DNA from 2 places in the Listeria sp. MAN/IMW/UF555 genome. Region 2 is predicted to be linked to the other one. Evidence: riboswitches for the same ligand, from Rfam matches in the RefSeq annotation. Region 2 holds a riboswitch; the other holds the start of a gene.

Region 1 (9,354 bases), 1.0 Mb from region 2:
AGCAACAATTCTTGGAGCTCGTCACGGTACCATATCTGTTTTAGTTTATATCGTGCTTGGAGCAGTTGGTATTCCGGTTTTTCAAGGGATGACAGCAGGAATTGGGATTCTTTTTGGGCCAACTGGCGGATTTATTGTCGGATTTATTTTTAATGCACTACTTACAGGTTGGTTGCTCGAAAAAACAAAATTCACTGTTCCTTATGCAATCGTTGCTAATATTCTAGGAGCCATCGTTACGTTAATTTTCGGTGTTTTATGGCTTAAAGTTAGCACAGGTCTTGACTGGCCGACTGCATTTTTGACTGGGATGGTACCATTTATTATTCCTGGTATTATTAAAGCGGTGTTCGCTGCTTTATTAGGTATTCTCATTCGTGATCGTCTAATTAAAGCAAAATTACTTAGAGCATCATAAGTCCCATTAATACACATTTCGACTCATCTCCTATATAATGATAATGATTAACACTGAGAAAAGGGGACTCGGTATATGTCATTACTGAATGAGGAAAATAATTTTTACAACGTAGATTTACTCGACTTGTTAAAAGATTCAAATGAAGCGGTTCTTCCATATAAGAGAATTCGTTTTAGACGCAACCAAAAAATCTTAACAGAAGGCGCGGAAACAACTTACTTTTATATTATTGAAGACGGGGTCGTTTCGATGAGTAAAAATACGTGTAAAGAAGATAGTATTATTAGCTTCTTAGGTAAACAAGATTCTATCGGTCCGCTTACATTACTTGGAGGAGCCAAATCACCTGCAAACTATACGTCTATTAGTGAAGTTAGTGTTTATCAATTTGAACGTAAATATGTTTTGAATAAACTCTTAAGCTCACCAGATGTATTTTGGCAAATGAATGCACTTATGCAAAGTATGGTTACACCTATGTTAGAACGGGAAGGTTACGTTAATTTACCTTCTAGCGAGAAAGTTTTAGCGGGATTAATTGCTTGTGGGGAGAGATTTGGAAGAATCGAGTCGGATGGTTCTTGTTTGATTCCCTATTATTTCACCCAAAAAATCTTGGGAAATTATCTAAATTTAGCTCGAGCTTACGTTGCAACTAACCTGCGAAAGCTAGAAGAAGATGGAATTATTGCGCTTTCGCCAAAACCTTGGCGTGTTAATAATTTCGAGATTCATAAGCAAAAACTAAAAGAAAATCACGAACCTTACATATGAGTGTAAAATGAATACTTTTTTTCTAATAGTATTTCGTAAAAATATGCATAATGAAAAGAAGCTATCTTAGTTAGATAGCTTCTTTTTTATTAACTATTTTTACCAATAAAGAAGAATGTCGCGATTGCGCCGATACCTTGAACGATGAAGAATGTTGCTACAACAATTATTGCTCCAATCACAGAAACAATTGGATTAAACAGAGCGATAAATCCTACAACGATACCAATAAGACCAATGGTTAAAATCCAACCCCAACCTTGTATATTGTTTTGCTTGGCTGTAAATGCACCAACAGTACGCATGATACCAGCGAATAATACCCACATGCTAAAAAGTAATACAATTATTTCTGGTCCAGCAAATTCATTAAATAATAACAAGAAACCTAGTAAGATGGATAAAATCCCGTCAGCTAGTACCCAACCAGAAACATTTTGTGATTTTCTGTCTGAAAAGTAAGAGAATGTGTGGAAAATACCAGAAATCAGTAATAAGAAACTAAGCATAAAAGCTGATGTTAATAATGAAATAGCCGGATGGAATAAGAACCAAATTCCAAGTACAATCATCGCAATCCCTGCTAATAAAACAAGAATACGTGTAAATGTCTTCATTTTTATTTCAACTCCCCTTTATTTGTGCTAATCTAACCCCACTTTTAATGAAATATAATTAGTCTTAACTATAATAGCCTAAAAAATGGATTTTAAAACCTTTTTAAAATGAAATATTAGTCTAAAAAACAGCTTTGTCACAAAAATTCCACACACAAGTGCTATTTTTGGACTTTTTAAATACTTAGTTGACAATTTGTTTCATCCAGCGTAATATATAACTTAATTTAATAGTATTTTCTTATCACGAAAGGTGGAGGGACTGGCCCTTTGAAGCCTTAGCAACCGGAATTTATTTTCACGGTGCTAATTCCAGCAGTATATTCTGAAAGATAAGTCGGAAATCCAAGTTTAGGAAACTCTATCCTCTCTGGCGGCTTATATACTGCTAGGGAGGTTTTTTGATGGAAATTACTGATAAATACATATTAAAGAGGAGTGGATTTTATGAGTAATGAGTATAAATTCGAAACAATTCAAGTACACGGCGGACATACACCGGACGGAGATACGCATTCTAGAGCTGTGCCAATTTATCAAACAACATCGTATACATTTGATAGCCCAGAACATGCCGCAGCCTTATTTGGTTTACAGGAAACCGGAAATATTTATACACGAATTATGAATCCTACTACAGCTGTTTTAGAAGAACGGTTAACTTTACTTGAAGGTGGCATTGGCGCTGTTGCAACGGCTTCAGGCATGGCCGCTATTACTTACTCGATTTTAAATATTGCTGGTTCCGGAGATCATATCGTCGCAGCGGCAACACTTTATGGTGGCACACACACTCTTTTCTCGCATACATTTAAAACGTTTGGCATTGATGTTACTTTTGTCGACCCTAACGAACCTGAAAATTTTGAAAAAGCAATTAAAGAAAATACGAAAGCCGTATTCATTGAAACGATTGGGAATCCTGATATTAATATTATTGATATTGAAAAAGTAGCTGAGATAGCGCACGCATCTGATGTCCCGCTAATTGTTGATAATACTTTTGCGACCGCTTATTTAAATCGCCCATTTGATTTTGGCGCAGATATTGTCGTTTACTCGGCAACGAAATTTATCGGTGGTCACGGGGTTGCGATTGGTGGCGCTGTTATTGACTCTGGTAAATTTAACTGGGCAAATGGGAAGTTTCCAAAACTCGTTGTACCTGATGATAGTTATAACGGGCTGTCTTATACAAATGACGTTGGTGCAGCGGCCTATATTACCAAGCTCCGTGTCTCGCTCCTTCGTGACACTGGTGCCGCACTTTCCCCGTTCAACGCCTTCTTGCTCATTTTAGGGCTAGAAACATTATCTTTACGACTTGAGCAACACGTGAAAAATGCGAAACAAGTAGCGAATTTCTTAAATGACCATCCAAAAGTTGCTTGGGTTAATTATCCTGGCTTAAAAGACAACAAATACCACGATTTAGCCCAAAAATATTTACCAAAAGGACCTGGTTCCATTTTCACTTTTGGCGTTAAGGGTGGTTACGCGGCTGGGAAAAAGGTTATCGAATCTGTGGAGTTATTCTCACATCTAGCAAATGTGGGTGATGCCAAGTCGCTTATAATCCACCCAGCATCAACGACTCATCAACAACTAAGCGAAGAACAACAATTAACAGCTGGCGTTAAACCAGAATCCATCCGTCTTTCTATCGGAATCGAAAATGCGGATGATATTATTCAAGATTTAACGAAAGCACTAGAGCAAATTTAGGAGGAAGTGAAGAGAAGTGACCTTACAGCAAAAAGAACTATTTCAAAAAAGTCCTCTTCTACTTGAAAACGGGGAAACATTAAGTCCGGTTTTAGTTGGCTATGAAACGTATGGGACACTTTCTGCCTCACGCGATAATTGTATTTTGTTAGAACATGCGCTCACTGGGACGGCACATGCGGCGAAACATTTTGAAGATGACGCCCCTGGTTGGTGGGATGATTATATTGGTCCGGGGAAAACGATTGATACAGACAAATATTTCCTTGTTTGTACGAATGTATTTGGTGGTTGTAGTGGAACGACTGGCCCCTCCTCGATTAATCCAAAAACAGGCGAGCCTTTCCGGTTACAATTTCCCGGATTTTCAATTAAAGATATTATTAAAGTGCAGCGTGAACTTTTGGAGCAACTTGGGGTTACGAGGATTGTTTCGGTGATTGGTGGATCGATGGGTGGAATGCAAGCCACTGAATGGGCGATTGATTATGCCGATATAACAGATAGCATTATCAACATCGCCTCCCCGCTTGCTGCCGGACCTGATGCGATTGGCTATAACTTAATTATGCGGATGGCGATTCTGAATGATCCCGACTTTAATGGCGGCAACTATATTGGTCAACCTGAGGGCGGCCTTGCTACTGCAAGAATGGTTGGAATGATGACTTACCGGACGAGCGAACTTTTCTCCAAGCGGTTTGAACGTTTCACTGTCGCCGAGTCTTCTCCGGCCGCTTTCTCAAAAGAGCATTTTCAAATTGAATCGTATTTACAATATCAAGGGGATACTTTTGTCGAGCGGTTTGACGCGAATAGTTATCTATATTTAACAAAGGCGATTGATTTATTTGACGTTACGGCTCCCGCGAAAGATGATTTACCCGCTTTTTCAAAAATTAAAATTCCGTATTTGCTGATTGGCATTACGACCGATCAGCTTTTCCGAATTCACGATTTGCGCCGTGGTTATGAGCTTTTAAAAGAATGGGATGTGCCGGTTACTTATCATGAAGTGGCCTCTGAATACGGTCATGACGCTTTTCTAGTTGAAAAGGAAGTACCGAAGTTCGAGCCGCTCATCCGATCATTTTTAAGTAATTTACCTGTAAAAAGCATATAAAAAAAGTTACCTCGGAAAATTTCTGAGGTAACTTTTTTATTAGTCTTTATAAATTGATTTCGTTCGGTTAAGCCACGCATAACCTAGTCCGATAACAAGGCCACCACCTACAAAATTCCCAAGTAAAGCAAGGACTAAATTGACGGTCACATTGCCCGCTGTCATTGCAGCAAGTGTTCCACCAGAAGCGAAAAATGCTAATGAGAATGATGAGAAGTTGGCGATAACGTGCTCGAATCCTAAGAATGCAAAGATGAAAATAATGAAAATCATCGCAATGACTTTACCAGCATCATCTTTCATTCGAAGTGTACAAAGCACGGCCGTATTTACAACAATATTGGCGAAAATACCTTCTACAAAAATTTGTAATGGCGCTTTTTCAAGTTTACCGCTAACGGCAGTAAATAAGAAATGATCAGCAGGTAAATTATGGAAAACAGATGTCAGAGAAACTAAGTACCCTGCAAGAATTCCACCCAATAAATTACAAACAATACATAAAATCAAAATTTGTAATGCTTTTCCAGGTTTAACAATTTTTTGATAAACACCTGTTGTCATATACATCATGTTAGAAGTACCCAGCTCAGCATTCATATAAATAATCATAACGAGCGACCAACTAAACATAAATGCATAGGTGATTTTACCAAGTCCGGGTGCAAAATGATCGACTTTATCACCAATCATAACAGCGACCGCAGTCCCTAGTGTTAAGAATAAACATGCTAACATCGCGCGCACGATATAACGAAGAATACTATTATTTACTAAATCAATTTTTTTGCGCGTACTATAATCAATTTTCTGCATTAATGGACTACTTTCAACATCCAAATTATTTCATCTCCAAACAAAAAATTTTCTTGTGAAATTCACAACTTGTTTATTGTAGCATGTTTTTAATTTGATGCAAATAGTTTTCAGAAAATAAAAATGAGTTAAGCGTTACCATCTTGAAAAAAGTTTCTATCTGACTGTTTTATGTTGTTTATTTCCCCATTTTATCCTTATTAAAACAAAAAAAGAGAACAGATTTCTCTGTCCTCATTTAACTGATTTATTTTCCAAACCAATGTTTTTTAGCAGAATCTTTTGCTTTTCCTTCTGTTTCTTGAGCGCTTTTAATTTCTTCGGCCACAATTGCTTCATCCATGCGTTGTACACGACCATGTAACTCATCCATTACAACATCGTTTACATTAGCTAATTCTTGCTCTGTCGCAATTAAGATAACGCCTGTCGAACCTTCTGGAATTGTTTTTAACGTTCTTTCAAATACGGATAGAGCGTTTTTCACTTCGCCAGCATCTTGCATGGAACCAACGATTGCTCCAACCATCCAACCAATCAAAATACCAAATGGTCCACCTAAAATACCAATTAGCATACCAATAAGGCTATCTTTCATGTTTTTATCGGCACCAGTAAAATCAAGAAAATCTTGTGCAACAAGTTTATTTCCTGGCTCATGTTTTACAACTGCCATTTGATAACCAATGATTTTGCGCTCTTGGTGCAATCTTTTCATTTCAGAGAAAGCTTGATAAGAAATACTTTCTTCATCGAAATTCATAATTAACACTGTTTTTTCTTTTTTCATCTGTTGTACCCCTCTCGCCTCATAAGTATTGTATTTAGGCATGTTATTTCATACCCAACTCTTATTCTACTCGCACTAGTCGGCAAATAGCAATTAATAGCACCTTCCTACTTAAATCAGTACTTTTACAGACCTTTTTTACCAATAAAAGGGAAGAATTTAGAGGTTTTTTTGGCATAATTTTGAAAGTCTTCGCGGTCTTGGTATTTTTTTTCAAGTAGTGGGACGCCGGAAACAAATAGTAATAATAAGGTGATAACAATAGGACTAGTAATTAGCCAAAGATCTGTTATTTGTGTAAAAGCGACTAAAAATACACCCCACCAACTAAGAGCTTCGCCGAAATAATTAGGATGCCTTGTAACAGACCAAAAACCTGTCGTTAGTAGTTTTCCTTTATTAGCTGGGTTCTTTTTAAAGTTTTCTAACTGGAGATCGCCACCAACTTCAAACACAAAACCGATAATCCATATTACAATTCCTGCAATTTGCCACCAAGTAAATTCCGCTGATTCATTAGCAAAAGTATGCGTGATTGGTAAAGCAATAATAAATAAGAGAACACCTTGCAAAACGAAAACATTTAAAAAGGCTTTTAAATTAACCAATGTCGTTCCCCAGCGTTTGCGCATATTAACGTAGCGATAATCTTCTGGCTTGTTCCAATTTCTACGTGCTAAATGCCAAAATAAACGTACACCCCATAAAGTAACTAAAATAAGAATCGTCAAACTTTGCATCGTTACATTAAAAGTAGTTAAAAATCCGGTCCAAGCAACAACAACAAATCCCCCGCCCCAAGCAATATCTACTAATGAATATTTACCTTTTATTTTTGAAATGATAAACCAAAGTACAAAATAGACAAGTAAAGCGAGTGCTACTATCCAATACATCATATTGTTTCCTCCTTTTTAATCCCTGCGACCGCGACACTGGAAAGTCCGGCACTGATGGCAATTGCAGCTGAACTATCCACTAAATAGCTACTTCCTCCTATTTTCGCCTCAAGTTCTTTCTGCCAAAGTTTCGCGTCATGTTCTGAAGAAACATGCGTAATAGCAAGCTCTTTCAGTTGTAATTTTGCAACTTTTTTAATGATTTTTTTCATACTTTGTTTTTGACTAAATGACACGCCTATCAATTTCCCTTCGCCATTTCTGTCCAGACTGACAATCGGATATAATGAAAGTTTCTGTGCCAACTTACCTAAAATTCGCGGTATCCGACCAGACTCAACCATTGGCGCCAAATCTGCCACTGCAACATAAATAAATGTCTGAGCAGTTAACTGTTCGATTTTCTGAGTAACTTCATCAAAAGGCTTTCCAGCTTCCACTAACTCCACTGCTTGTTTCACTAAAAGCCCTTGAGCAACGGAATTCAACTTGGAATCAATAACTCGAATCCATTCCGGCGACAAATCGCGCGCTTTAATTCGTTGCTTGATTAGCTGATACGTCCCGCTTAATTTAGCTGAAACTGCAATAACTAGTACATGTTGATACTTATTTTCTAAGAACGATAATAATGCGTCGACTGTTCGAATGGTAGGTTGCGCCGTGCTCATTTTATGTTGCTGCGTTAGTTTTTGTTGTATCAAAGTTGGTCCAACTGTTAATTTATCGAGAAAATTTTCTTCCCCGGCTAAAATATTCATCGGTAAAACGTGCACTTGATGTTCTAACAAGAAATCTTCGGGTAAATCAGCAATCGAATCGGTTACAATCGCGATGTTTGCTCGTGGATTTTTTGTTACCTCATATTGAAGCCGCATATCATCTACTTTTTGATAAGTCATTTTTCCAAATTCTGATAGTAAACTTAATATTTCTTGTGGTTCATTTGTATGAATGTGTATTTTTGTTTGTTTTTCATTCCCTGCAATCACTAAGGAATCCCCTTTTGGTGCAAGGATTTCACGTAATGTTTGATGAGAAATGGTCGCTTCTTTAATAATAAATTCAGAACAATAGCGATAAATCGGTTCACTTGTCTCAAAATGAGTGTGTTCTTGGGGTGTTTCCTGCTCCACATAATTATTTGGCGTAGAAACTGTTCCCCCACAATAAGCATTGGTCAGCCCGGCAATGAAGTAATAAAAACCTTTCGCCCCCGAATCAACTAACCGATTCTTACGTAAAATAGCCATTTGAAATTCTGTATTAATTAACGCTTGTTCCGCAACTCTTTGCGCATTTAAGAGCGATTGTTGAAAAGAACGTTCTTGCTCATATGTCCCAGCAAGTGCCTCAGACCAAGCCTTCATCACCGATAAAATAGTACCTTCTTTTGGATCTAATAACGCTTCATAGGCTTTATGAACTGCTTTTTGAAACGCCTCGACTAGTCCATCAAAGGTAGATTCCAAATGATGATAGCTTTCCGCAACCGCATTTAAATATTGGGCAAAAATCATTCCAGAATTGCCACGTGCTCCTATCAGTGCTGCGCTGGCCACTTCTTCAAGTAGTTCTTTCGTGGAATATTCTCGTGGCGAAACATTATCAATAATCGCTTGCATTAAAGAAGCTAAATTACTTCCTGTATCACCATCTGCTACGGGAAAAATATTAATTCGATTTAGCTCATCTTTTTTACTGATTACTTCAGCTGCCCCGTTCAACATGCTTTGTAATAGAAGCTTGCTCTCCGACTCCTTCAAAGTGAACCTCCTCCTGAGAAGAAGTGCATATTAATGAAATAGACAATTACGGAAGTCACAGTCGTCACAGCCGTTCCCCAAATAAGATCAATAATTGTCATCGTAATTGGCCAATCTTTTAATGTTGCTAGGTTCGTCAAATCATACGTAGCGTAACAAACTAAACCAAATAATGCTCCGGCTAAAATCGTATAACCTAAGCTACCTTTCTCCGTTCCAGGCATTAATACGAAAAAAGTAACCCCAACTACATAAATAAAATAAAAAATTACTGCTGGAGCAAGCCTTACATCCCCCATTAACTCCCCGATAAACTGCTGATACATTTTCTTAGAAGCTACGAGTAACCAAAAAAGATCAAAAACTAAGAAAACTACAGCACTCGTTACAAATAGCTTTAAAAATTGCGCCATTTCGACTCCC
Region 2 (9,354 bases):
TGACCGTTAAGTAGCTTTTTCCATCCTTATTAGTCAACATAAATAGCGGTAAGTAGAACAAACCATCTTTAAAACTTTGCCATTCTTTCTCTGTATCCCGCTCAGGATCAAAAGCAAAACCGCCAAAGTAAATTGGCCCAGTTGCATCTACTGTTGCATTTGTTACACAAGTGCGCAGTCTTTTTTCAATTTTCTCTTGCAGTCCAAGAAAAGCATCTTTTTTCTTCTCCGCCAAAAATTGTTTCGTTACACCAAAACCGGTCATCGTCAGTGTCATTTCTGGATTTTGCCAGAAAAAACGTTCACCTTTAAAAGCCGTACCAGCTTTTTTAAACAATTTGACTGGAGACACTAATTCATCTAACTCAGTTACCCAGCTAAATAGAGCCGGTTGATCTTGGCTTGCGCTACGTTTCGCTTGATTAAATAAATCAAGAGGCAATTTAGTATTCATATGCTTATCTCTCCTTTTACATTCACATCTTCTATTATACCAAAAATAGAGCTAAACTGCTTGGTTTGCGTTTTTTCTTTCATTTCGTTATTAATTATTGACGTCGTTCAATTAATTCCCTAAAATGAAGGGTAGACATCTGAAACATATGGAAGTGAAAAAGGAGAGAAAAACATGGCTAATGCCTCAAAATCTGCACTTACAAAACAAACTGGATTTCAAAAATGGTGGTCGTTACTTCGCCCTCATACGCTTGTAGCTTCTTTTGTTCCAGTATTTTTAGGAACCTCCGTCGCAATGAGCTATACCAGTTTTCATTTTACACGTTTTATCGTCATGCTAATTGCTTGTTTCTTCATTCAAACATCAGCCAATCTATTCAATGAATATTTTGATTATAAAAAAGGACAAGACGATGAACATTCGGTTGGAAATGGTGGTGCTATCGTTCGTAATGGTATGCGCCCAGGTTTTATATTGTTCCTAGCAATCTTTTTATACATTTTATCGATTCTCGGTGGCGTTTATCTATCCATTGAATTAAATTGGTACGTTGGCTTACTTGGCGCAATTTGTATGCTTGTTGGCTTTCTTTATACAGGCGGACCTTACCCAATTGCTTATACGCCGTTTGGTGAAATTATGGCAGGGTTCTTTATGGGAGGAATTATTACTTTCATTTCTTTCTACATCCAAGCGGAATTCATTAGTTCGTTTATCGTCTACGTTTCCATTCCAATAATGGTACTTGTTGGAAACTTGTTACTAGCCAATAGTATTCGTGATCTAGTTCCTGATAAGAAAAATGGTCGTTTAACTTTAGCTATTTTACTTGGTCGTAAATGGGCAACCGTTCTTTTCGCAGCTGCATTTCTTTTCAGTTATGTATTTGAAATCGCCCTTATCTTTACCCAAGATGCTCCGTGGTGGACACTATTAATTCTACTCAGTTTGCCAGAAGCCATTCGTGCGGTTCGTCGTTTCATCGGAAAAACTTCACCGATCACAATGGTTCCTGCAATGAAATCTACTTCTAAAGCTTTAACTATCTTTGGAATTACACTAGCATTCGCTTATCTTTTAAGCCTATTATCTAGAAACTTATTCATGTAAAAAAAACTGGTTGTCATAATGACAACCAGTTTTTTTATTTGGAAGCAATTTGCACTTGTTGTTTATTTTGAACATATTTTGCAAGTTCGATCGACAAATCATATCGTAAAAATGGCGTAATAATATAAATCCCTTGAAAATGCTCACAAATAGCATCAACTAATTCTCGCGCAATCGTCATGCCTTCTTCATTTGCGCGACCGTGTTCTTCCGCTTCTCTCATTCGTTCACGCACCTCATCAGTCAAGCGAATGCCCGGTACTTCATTGTGAAGAAATTCTGCATTTCGACTTGAAAGTAATGGCATAACCCCGATAAAAAGCGGCACATCAATATTTGCCTTTTGCAAAGCTTCTTTAAGTAAAACAGCTTTATTTACATCATAAATGGGCTGCGTAATAATATAATCCGCGCCGTATTCTACTTTTCGTTCAATTAATCGAACCGCCTTTTCTAAGTTAAGCACATTGGGGTTAAACGCTGCGCCAACATGAAATCGCGCTTTTTCCTTCAACGATTTTCCCGTATATGAAATACCGTCATTAAACTTTTTAATCAGCTGAACGAGCTCCACCGATCTTAAATCAAACACCGAGGATGCTCCTGGGAAATCACCTACTTTAGTCGGATCGCCCGTAATCGCAAGCACATCATGGAGACCGAGCTTATGAAATCCCATCACATGCGAATGCATCCCAACTAAATTATGGTCCCGCGTCGTCAAATGAATCAGCGGTTTAATACCATACTCATGTTTCAAAATGGAAGCCAGCGCCATATTACTAATTCTCGGAGTCGCTAGTGAATTATCCGAAATCGTAATCGCGTCAACTCCAGCCTCATCCAGCGCCTTAGCTCCTTCAAAAAATTTCGATGTATCAAAAGTCCGAGGTGGATCAAGTTCTACTAAAATCGTCAACCGTTGCTTCACCTTATCAAGTAAACGCTCACCAGACTCCTCGTCCTCGACTTCTTCAGGAACAAGCTCCAAAATCGGTCGAACTTCTTTTTCCAAAACGGGCTTAGTGCTCTCTAATCCTTTACGTAAAGCCCGAATATGATCTGGAGTCGTTCCGCAACAGCCACCAATAATTCGCGCACCTTCTTGTCGAAAAACTTCCCCGTAATGCTCAAAATAATCTGTATCTGACTGATAAATGACTTTCCCTTCTTGCACTTCTGGCAGGCTCGCATTGGGATAAACAGCTAAGTATGCCTTATCATAAAGTGGTACTGTTTCAAGAGCACGCGCCATATGATATGGTCCAAGTCGGCAATTGATACCAACCACATCTGCACCGAGCGCAATAAGTTCTTCCAGCGCATCTGGTAATTTTTTCCCGTTTTGAAGGATACCTGGTTCATGCATCGATACATTTGCCACGACAGGTAAATCAGTCGTCTCACGGAGAATTTTCAACACCGTTTTAAGTTCATCTAAATCATAATACGTCTCAAGCAAAATTGCATCCACACCATCTAACAAAAAACAGTATAGCTGCTCCCGAAAACTACGCTTAATTTCTTCCAGAGGAGCCGCCGGAAGTCTTGCATCCACAGCACCATTTATCCCGCCAATCGTGCCAAAGATATACGTCCCGGTCCCTCTCGCCGCTTCCTTTGCTAAGCGAATGGCTGCTTGGTTAATTCGCTTCACTTCATCCTCAAGACCATATCGAGCGAGTTTAATATAATTGGCTCCGTAAGTATTAGTTTGAATAATATCCGCACCAGCACCAATATAAGCCTTATGAATCGCTACAATATCTTCCGGATGAGATAAATTCAGCTCTTCAAACGAACGGTCCACTCCGTAGGAATAAAGCAAAGTGCCCATCGCACCATCTGCAATTAAAACTTTTTCACTTAAATCTTTTCTTAAATTCATTTCGCGACACTTCCTTTCTTAATGAACGAAAGTGCTTGTTTTAAATCAGCAATCAAATCATCTGCATCCTCCAGCCCCGCTGAAAAACGTAATAATCCTGGAGTAATTCCTTGCGCCAAACGCTCCTCTTCCGGAACAGCAGCATGAGACATTTTAGCAGGGTAAGATAAAATACTCTCAACCGCACCTAAACTCACGGAAAATACCGGTAACTCCAAATGATTCACGAGCTCGCGCACAGCTTCTTCGCTACCAAGATCAAAAGACAAAACAGCTCCACCACTCGTCGCTTGTTCTACTTGAATTTCATAGCCTGCATGGGATGGTAAGCCAGGATAATGCACTGCAACTACATCTGGTTCCGCATTTAAAAACAAAGCAATTTTTTCCGCAGTTTCCGTCCCAGCTTTCATCCGAACAGATAGCGTTTTAAGTCCACGAAGCAGCAACCAAGAATCTTGTACCCCAAGAACCCCACCAGTTGAATTTTGCAAAAAGTAAATAGCTTCAGCCAAATCCGGGTTATTAGTAACAATAAGCCCCGCCAAAATATCACTATGACCGCCAAGAAATTTCGTCGCACTGTGGATAACCAAATCTGCCCCAAGCTCTAACGGTTTTTGAATAAGCGGTGTTAAAAATGTATTGTCAACAAACGTATGGCAGCCATTCGCTCTCGCAAGTTTAGAAACAGTCCGAATGTCCGTCACATGTAATAGCGGATTGGATGGTGTTTCCAAGTAAACCAACTTAGTATTCGCTTGAAACGCCTTCGCAACTTCATCAATGTTTGTCGTATCAACAAAAGTATGCGTAATCCCAAACCTCGGCAACACTTGCTCAACCAAACGAAAAGTTCCACCATACACATCTTTTGAAATAATAAAATGATCCCCTTTAGATAGTGTGAAAAGTGCCGCAGAAACAGCAGCCATACCACTTGCAAAAGCAAAACCATTCGTGCCACCTTCTAATTCCGCAATCGCTTGCTCCACTTTTTCCCGAGTTGGATTGCCACTTCTTGCATAATCATAAGTATGGTAATTATCAAAATCATGTTGATGAAATGTAGACGATAAATGAATGGGCGTATTAAGTGCACCTGTTTCTTTATCGATTCCTAAACTAGCTTTAATTACAGCTGTATCTTGCCCATAATCCTTAGCCACGAGCGGTCACCCCTTTCAAAACCGTATCAAGTGCTTTAGATAAATCAGCAATTAAATCTTCACTAGCTTCAATTCCAACCGAAATTCGTAATAATTTATCTGTGAGTCCATAAGAATTTCTAAGTTCCACTGGAATATCGGCATGAGTTTGCGTTGTTGGATAAGTAATCAAACTCTCTACCCCACCTAAACTTTCCGCAAAAGTAAACAACTCAAGCTCTTTTAAAAGTGGCGATACGAGCGCTGCATCCTTAATAAAGAAACTAATCATTCCCCCGCGGCCCGGATAACGCACTTCCTCCACTAACTCATGCTCCTCCAAAAACGCAGCGATTTTCTCCGCATTTGCTTGATGCTGTCTCACTCGTAAAACAAGCGTCTTCAGACCACGAATCAAAAGCCAACTATCAAATGGCGATAACACAGTACCCGTTGCATTTAGCTGATCAAAAAAGAATTTTCCAAGCCATTCCTCTTTAACAATAACCGCGCCTGCCAGCACATCGTTATGTCCACCAAGATACTTCGTCGCACTATGAATAACAATATCTGCGCCTAAAGTTAATGGTTGCTGCAAAACAGGTGTATAAAAAGTGTTATCTACAATAACAAGTAAATCATTCGCATGTGCCCACCGAGACACACTAGCAATGTCTGTTTCTTGCATCAATGGATTAGTCGGCGTTTCGATGAAAATCGCTTTTGTTTCCGGGCGAACCAATTTTTCCAAATCATTCACGTTCGCCCCGTCCCAATAAGAAAAACCAATCTGATATTGCGCTCCAAACTGTTCAAAATATCTAAAAGTCCCACCGTACAAATCCTGCGAACTTATAATATGTTCACCCGTTTTAAATAGCTGAAAGACTAATTGAATCGCACTCATCCCAGAACTCGTCGCAAATGCATGCGTGCCATTCTCTAGTTCCGCAAGTGCTTCTTGTAAAGCATCTCGCGTTGGATTTCCAGTTCTAGTATAATCATATCCCGTTGATACCCCAAGATCGGCATGCTGGTAAGCTGTAGAGAAGTAGACTGGCATATTGACAGCACCCGTTCTTTCACACTTTCTATTTCCAATTTGCGCTGCTATCGTCTCTTGTTTCAGCTTTGCCATAATTACCTCTCCTCCATTCCTTTATTTCTCTAATACTTGATATTCTGCACGAACTTCTTTAGTCGCTTTAATCATATCTTGAAGTGCTGCAATTGTTTCAGGCTCTTTACGCGTTTTCAACCCACAATCCGGGTTAATCCAAAATTGTTTTGCATCAATTGCACGTAACGCACGGCGGATATTATCTTGAATTTCTGAAACAGTTGGAACTCGTGGACTATGAATATCATAAACACCCAGTCCAATTTCTTTATCATAAGTCACTTCTTCAAATGTCGAAATAATTTCCCCATGACTTCTTGAGGTTTCAATCGAAATCACATCGGCATCCAAAGCACTGATTGTATCAATAATGTCATCAAAATCCGAGTAACACATATGAGTATGAATTTGCGTATCATTTTGAACCGAAGCAGTTGTTAATTTAAATGAATATACCGCATCATCTAAATATTTTTGCCATCTCGCTTGTTTCAATGGTAAACCTTCACGTAAAGCTGGCTCGTCCACTTGGATAACTTTAATGCCATTACGTTCTAGTGCTTCTACCTCTTTACGAAGCGCGAGGCCAACTTGATTCGCAACAACACTTTCCGGCACATCATCACGGACAAAACTCCAATTGATGATTGTTACTGGCGCCGTTAGCATCCCCTTCACTGGGCGCTTCGTTAACGACTGGGCATAGACGCTTTCTTTCACTGTAATTTCCTCCGTAAAAGCAACATCCCCGTAGATAAGTGGTGGACGAACCGCTCTCGAACCATAAGATTGTACCCAGCCAAATTTAGTTGCTTGGAAGCCAGCTAATTTTTGTCCAAAATATTCCACCATGTCAGTACGTTCAAATTCACCGTGAACTAACACATCGATATCTAAATCCTCTTGAATTTTAATCCAGCGAGCAGTTTCTTTTTCAATAAATGCATTATATTCTGCATCGGTGATATTTCCTTTTAACCAATCTGCACGTGTTTTCCGAACTTCTGGTGACTGTGGAAAACTTCCGATAGTCGTTGTTGGAAACAGTGGTAATTTGAGCCATTCATGTTGTAATTTGATTCGTTCTGCAAATGGTAATTCTCGGTCAACCCGAACATTTTCCAAATTAGCAATCGCCGCTTGAACTTCTAAATTATTTCGATGGCTTGATTCATTAAGTGCTTTTACAGCCTCACGAGCTTCATTTAGCTCAGCAGCCACACTTTCCGCACCTTCTGTTAAAGCTTTCGTTAATATAGCAATTTCATCTAATTTTTGATCAGCAAATGATAAGCCGCCTAGAATCACTTCATCTAAATCAGGTTCGCTTAGTTTTGTTACTGGTACATGTAATAATGAATTGGATGGTTGGACAATCAATTTATCCTCCGCCACATAATGAGCGATGTCAGTAAGGAGTGCCAATTTCGCATCCAAATCACTGCGCCAAACATTTCGACCATCAATCACCCCAGCCGCTAAATATTTATTTTGCGGAAATCCGTGAGCTTTCAACGCTTTAATCGAATCGCCGTGATCATGAACAAAATCAATTCCAACCGCCGCAACTGGCAAATTAACAACCTCTTCATAATAATCCAAACTTTCAAAATAAGTTTGTAATTCTATTTTCAAGTTTGGTACAGCATCATGAAACGCTTTGTATACTTTTTCAAATAAAGCAATTTCTTTTTTATCAAAACTAGTTGCAAGATAAGGTTCGTCAATTTGAACCCAGGTAGCACCAGCAGTTTCAAGCTCTTTCAAAATTTCAATATACGCTGGAATAAATTTATCTAATAATATTTCAAAGCTTTCTGTATCGCTACCTTTTCCAAGTTTTAAATAAGTAACCGGACCAACAAGGACTGGCTTCCCTTCAATCCCAAGCTCATTTTTCGCTTCCTCGTAGTAGTAAAGCGCCCGGTTATCTAATACTTTAGGATCAGCTTCAGCAAGTTCTGGCACGATGTAGTGATAGTTAGTATTGAACCATTTAGTCATTTCAGAAGCAACCGCGTCACTCTTACCACGCGCAATATCAAAATATGTATTTAGCGAAACCTTTCCACCATCATGTTGAAAGCGTTTTGGAATAATCCCAAATGTAACGCTCGTATCTAGCACTTGATCATAAAAACTAAAGTCACCAACTGGAATCAAATCAATTCCTTTATCTTGTTGTTTCTTTAGCGCATGTAATCTTAGAGCTTTTGTTTCCGCCAATAATTCCTCTTCTGAAATCGCACCATTCCAAAACTTTTCTAGCGCACGTTTCCATTCACGTTTCTCCCCAAGTCTTGGATACCCCAAGTTTGAACTAATCGCCTTTACCATACCTATCACCTTATCCTCTCAATTTTTTGCCAATAAAAAACCTCCCTAGAGAACTAGAGAGGTTTGGAAGTTTCGATACACAAATACAGTGAAACTTTTTAAGTCTCTCTTATCTCTCGAAGCATCACACTTCGCAGGATTTAGCACCTTTTCAACGAATTGAAAGGTTGCTGGGTTTCAACGGGCCAGTCCCTCTACCACTCATAATAAGAGTAATTTATTTAGTTTTTTTAATCACTTAAATTGGATTGAAATCATCATACCACTTGCAACTAAAAACTGTCAATCATTAAATTTTTATTTTCTTTCAATGTGCTTCCTTCCGTCCTCCCAAAGCTAATAATAAACAGCCTAGCAAAAGGATTCCAGCGACCACAAAATAAAATATTTGATTTCCAAAAATCCCTATCATCATCCCCGTTGCACTCGGACCAATAATACTCCCTAAACTAAAGAACATTCCTACCAAAATATTTCCAGCCGGAAGTAGTTCAAGCGGCGTCAAATCAGTCATATAAGATAACCCTAGTGAATAAAGCGAGCCTAGCAATATCCCCAAAATAAAGAAAAATATCACAAAGAAAATAGGTATCTTAACAAACGCTGTTAATACAAAAACCACAGCCCCTGCTCCAGTCAAAAGCGGTAACATTTTACCCCGACCAAATTTATCACTAATAATCCCAATCGGCACTTGAAAAATAATCGTCCCAACTGAAAAAGAAGAAATAATCATCGCAATCATCATTGTATCAAGCCCATCTCGCAACCCTACAACCGGAAATGTCGCATTAAGTCCGGTTTCAAGAATCCCATACAAAAACGGTGGAATCATCGCAACCCAAGCCATCTTAAATACGCCCGAAAAGCGTTTTATACTTCCCCAAAAAGAAATTTTCCGAATAACAGCCTTTTCTCCCACGAAATCATTTCGAATAAACCAAACAAGGCTCCAAGCAATCAATACTAAAATACCTGACAAAAAGAAAGGCAAGTTTGCATTTACTTTTGCCAAATTCACCAATTGCGGCCCAATCGCAAATCCTACAGAGAAAAACAAACCATAAATAGCCATATTCCGACCACGCTTACTAGGATCACTCATTGCTCCAATCCATGTCTGCGATGAAAAATGCAACATATGATCCCCAATACCAATAAGCAATCGCAATATAAACCAAAAATATAAATTAAACCAAATAGGAAAAGCAAATATTGCAATCGCAACAAGCCCTCCGCCAACTAATATTATAGGCTTGTAACCATATTTATGTAAAGGTGCCTCAATAAATGG

Evidence for each region. A riboswitch is a leader RNA that binds a small molecule or an ion and turns the genes downstream of it on or off. The one in region 2 is predicted to bind S-adenosylmethionine.
Region 1: another riboswitch for S-adenosylmethionine. It lies ahead of AC4PG8_RS05270 (O-acetylhomoserine aminocarboxypropyltransferase/cysteine synthase family protein); the one in region 2 lies ahead of metE (5-methyltetrahydropteroyltriglutamate--homocysteine S-methyltransferase).

What each region holds. Positions count from the first base shown of each region.
Region 1 is NZ_JBZWZS010000001.1:1,038,481-1,047,834, forward strand. It holds gene AC4PG8_RS05255 (biotin transporter BioY) at 1-418, shown strand, start outside; gene AC4PG8_RS05260 (Crp/Fnr family transcriptional regulator) at 494-1,195, shown strand; gene AC4PG8_RS05265 (HdeD family acid-resistance protein) at 1,285-1,812, opposite strand; SAM riboswitch class I at 2,051-2,151, shown strand; gene AC4PG8_RS05270 (O-acetylhomoserine aminocarboxypropyltransferase/cysteine synthase family protein) at 2,260-3,537, shown strand; gene metX (homoserine O-acetyltransferase MetX) at 3,554-4,660, shown strand; gene AC4PG8_RS05280 (formate/nitrite transporter family protein) at 4,700-5,500, opposite strand; gene AC4PG8_RS05285 (DUF1269 domain-containing protein) at 5,724-6,266, opposite strand; gene AC4PG8_RS05290 (DUF1295 domain-containing protein) at 6,392-7,162, opposite strand; gene AC4PG8_RS05295 (DAK2 domain-containing protein) at 7,162-8,895, opposite strand; gene AC4PG8_RS05300 (DUF2177 family protein) at 8,928-9,344, opposite strand.
Region 2 is NZ_JBZWZS010000001.1:936-10,289, reverse strand. It holds gene AC4PG8_RS00070 (isochorismate synthase) at 1-454, opposite strand, end outside; gene AC4PG8_RS00065 (1,4-dihydroxy-2-naphthoate polyprenyltransferase) at 629-1,567, shown strand; gene AC4PG8_RS00060 (bifunctional homocysteine S-methyltransferase/methylenetetrahydrofolate reductase) at 1,602-3,455, opposite strand; gene metC (cystathionine beta-lyase) at 3,452-4,624, opposite strand; gene AC4PG8_RS00050 (aminotransferase class I/II-fold pyridoxal phosphate-dependent enzyme) at 4,617-5,741, opposite strand; gene metE (5-methyltetrahydropteroyltriglutamate--homocysteine S-methyltransferase) at 5,763-8,060, opposite strand; SAM riboswitch class I at 8,167-8,273, opposite strand; gene AC4PG8_RS00040 (MFS transporter) at 8,368-9,354, opposite strand, start outside.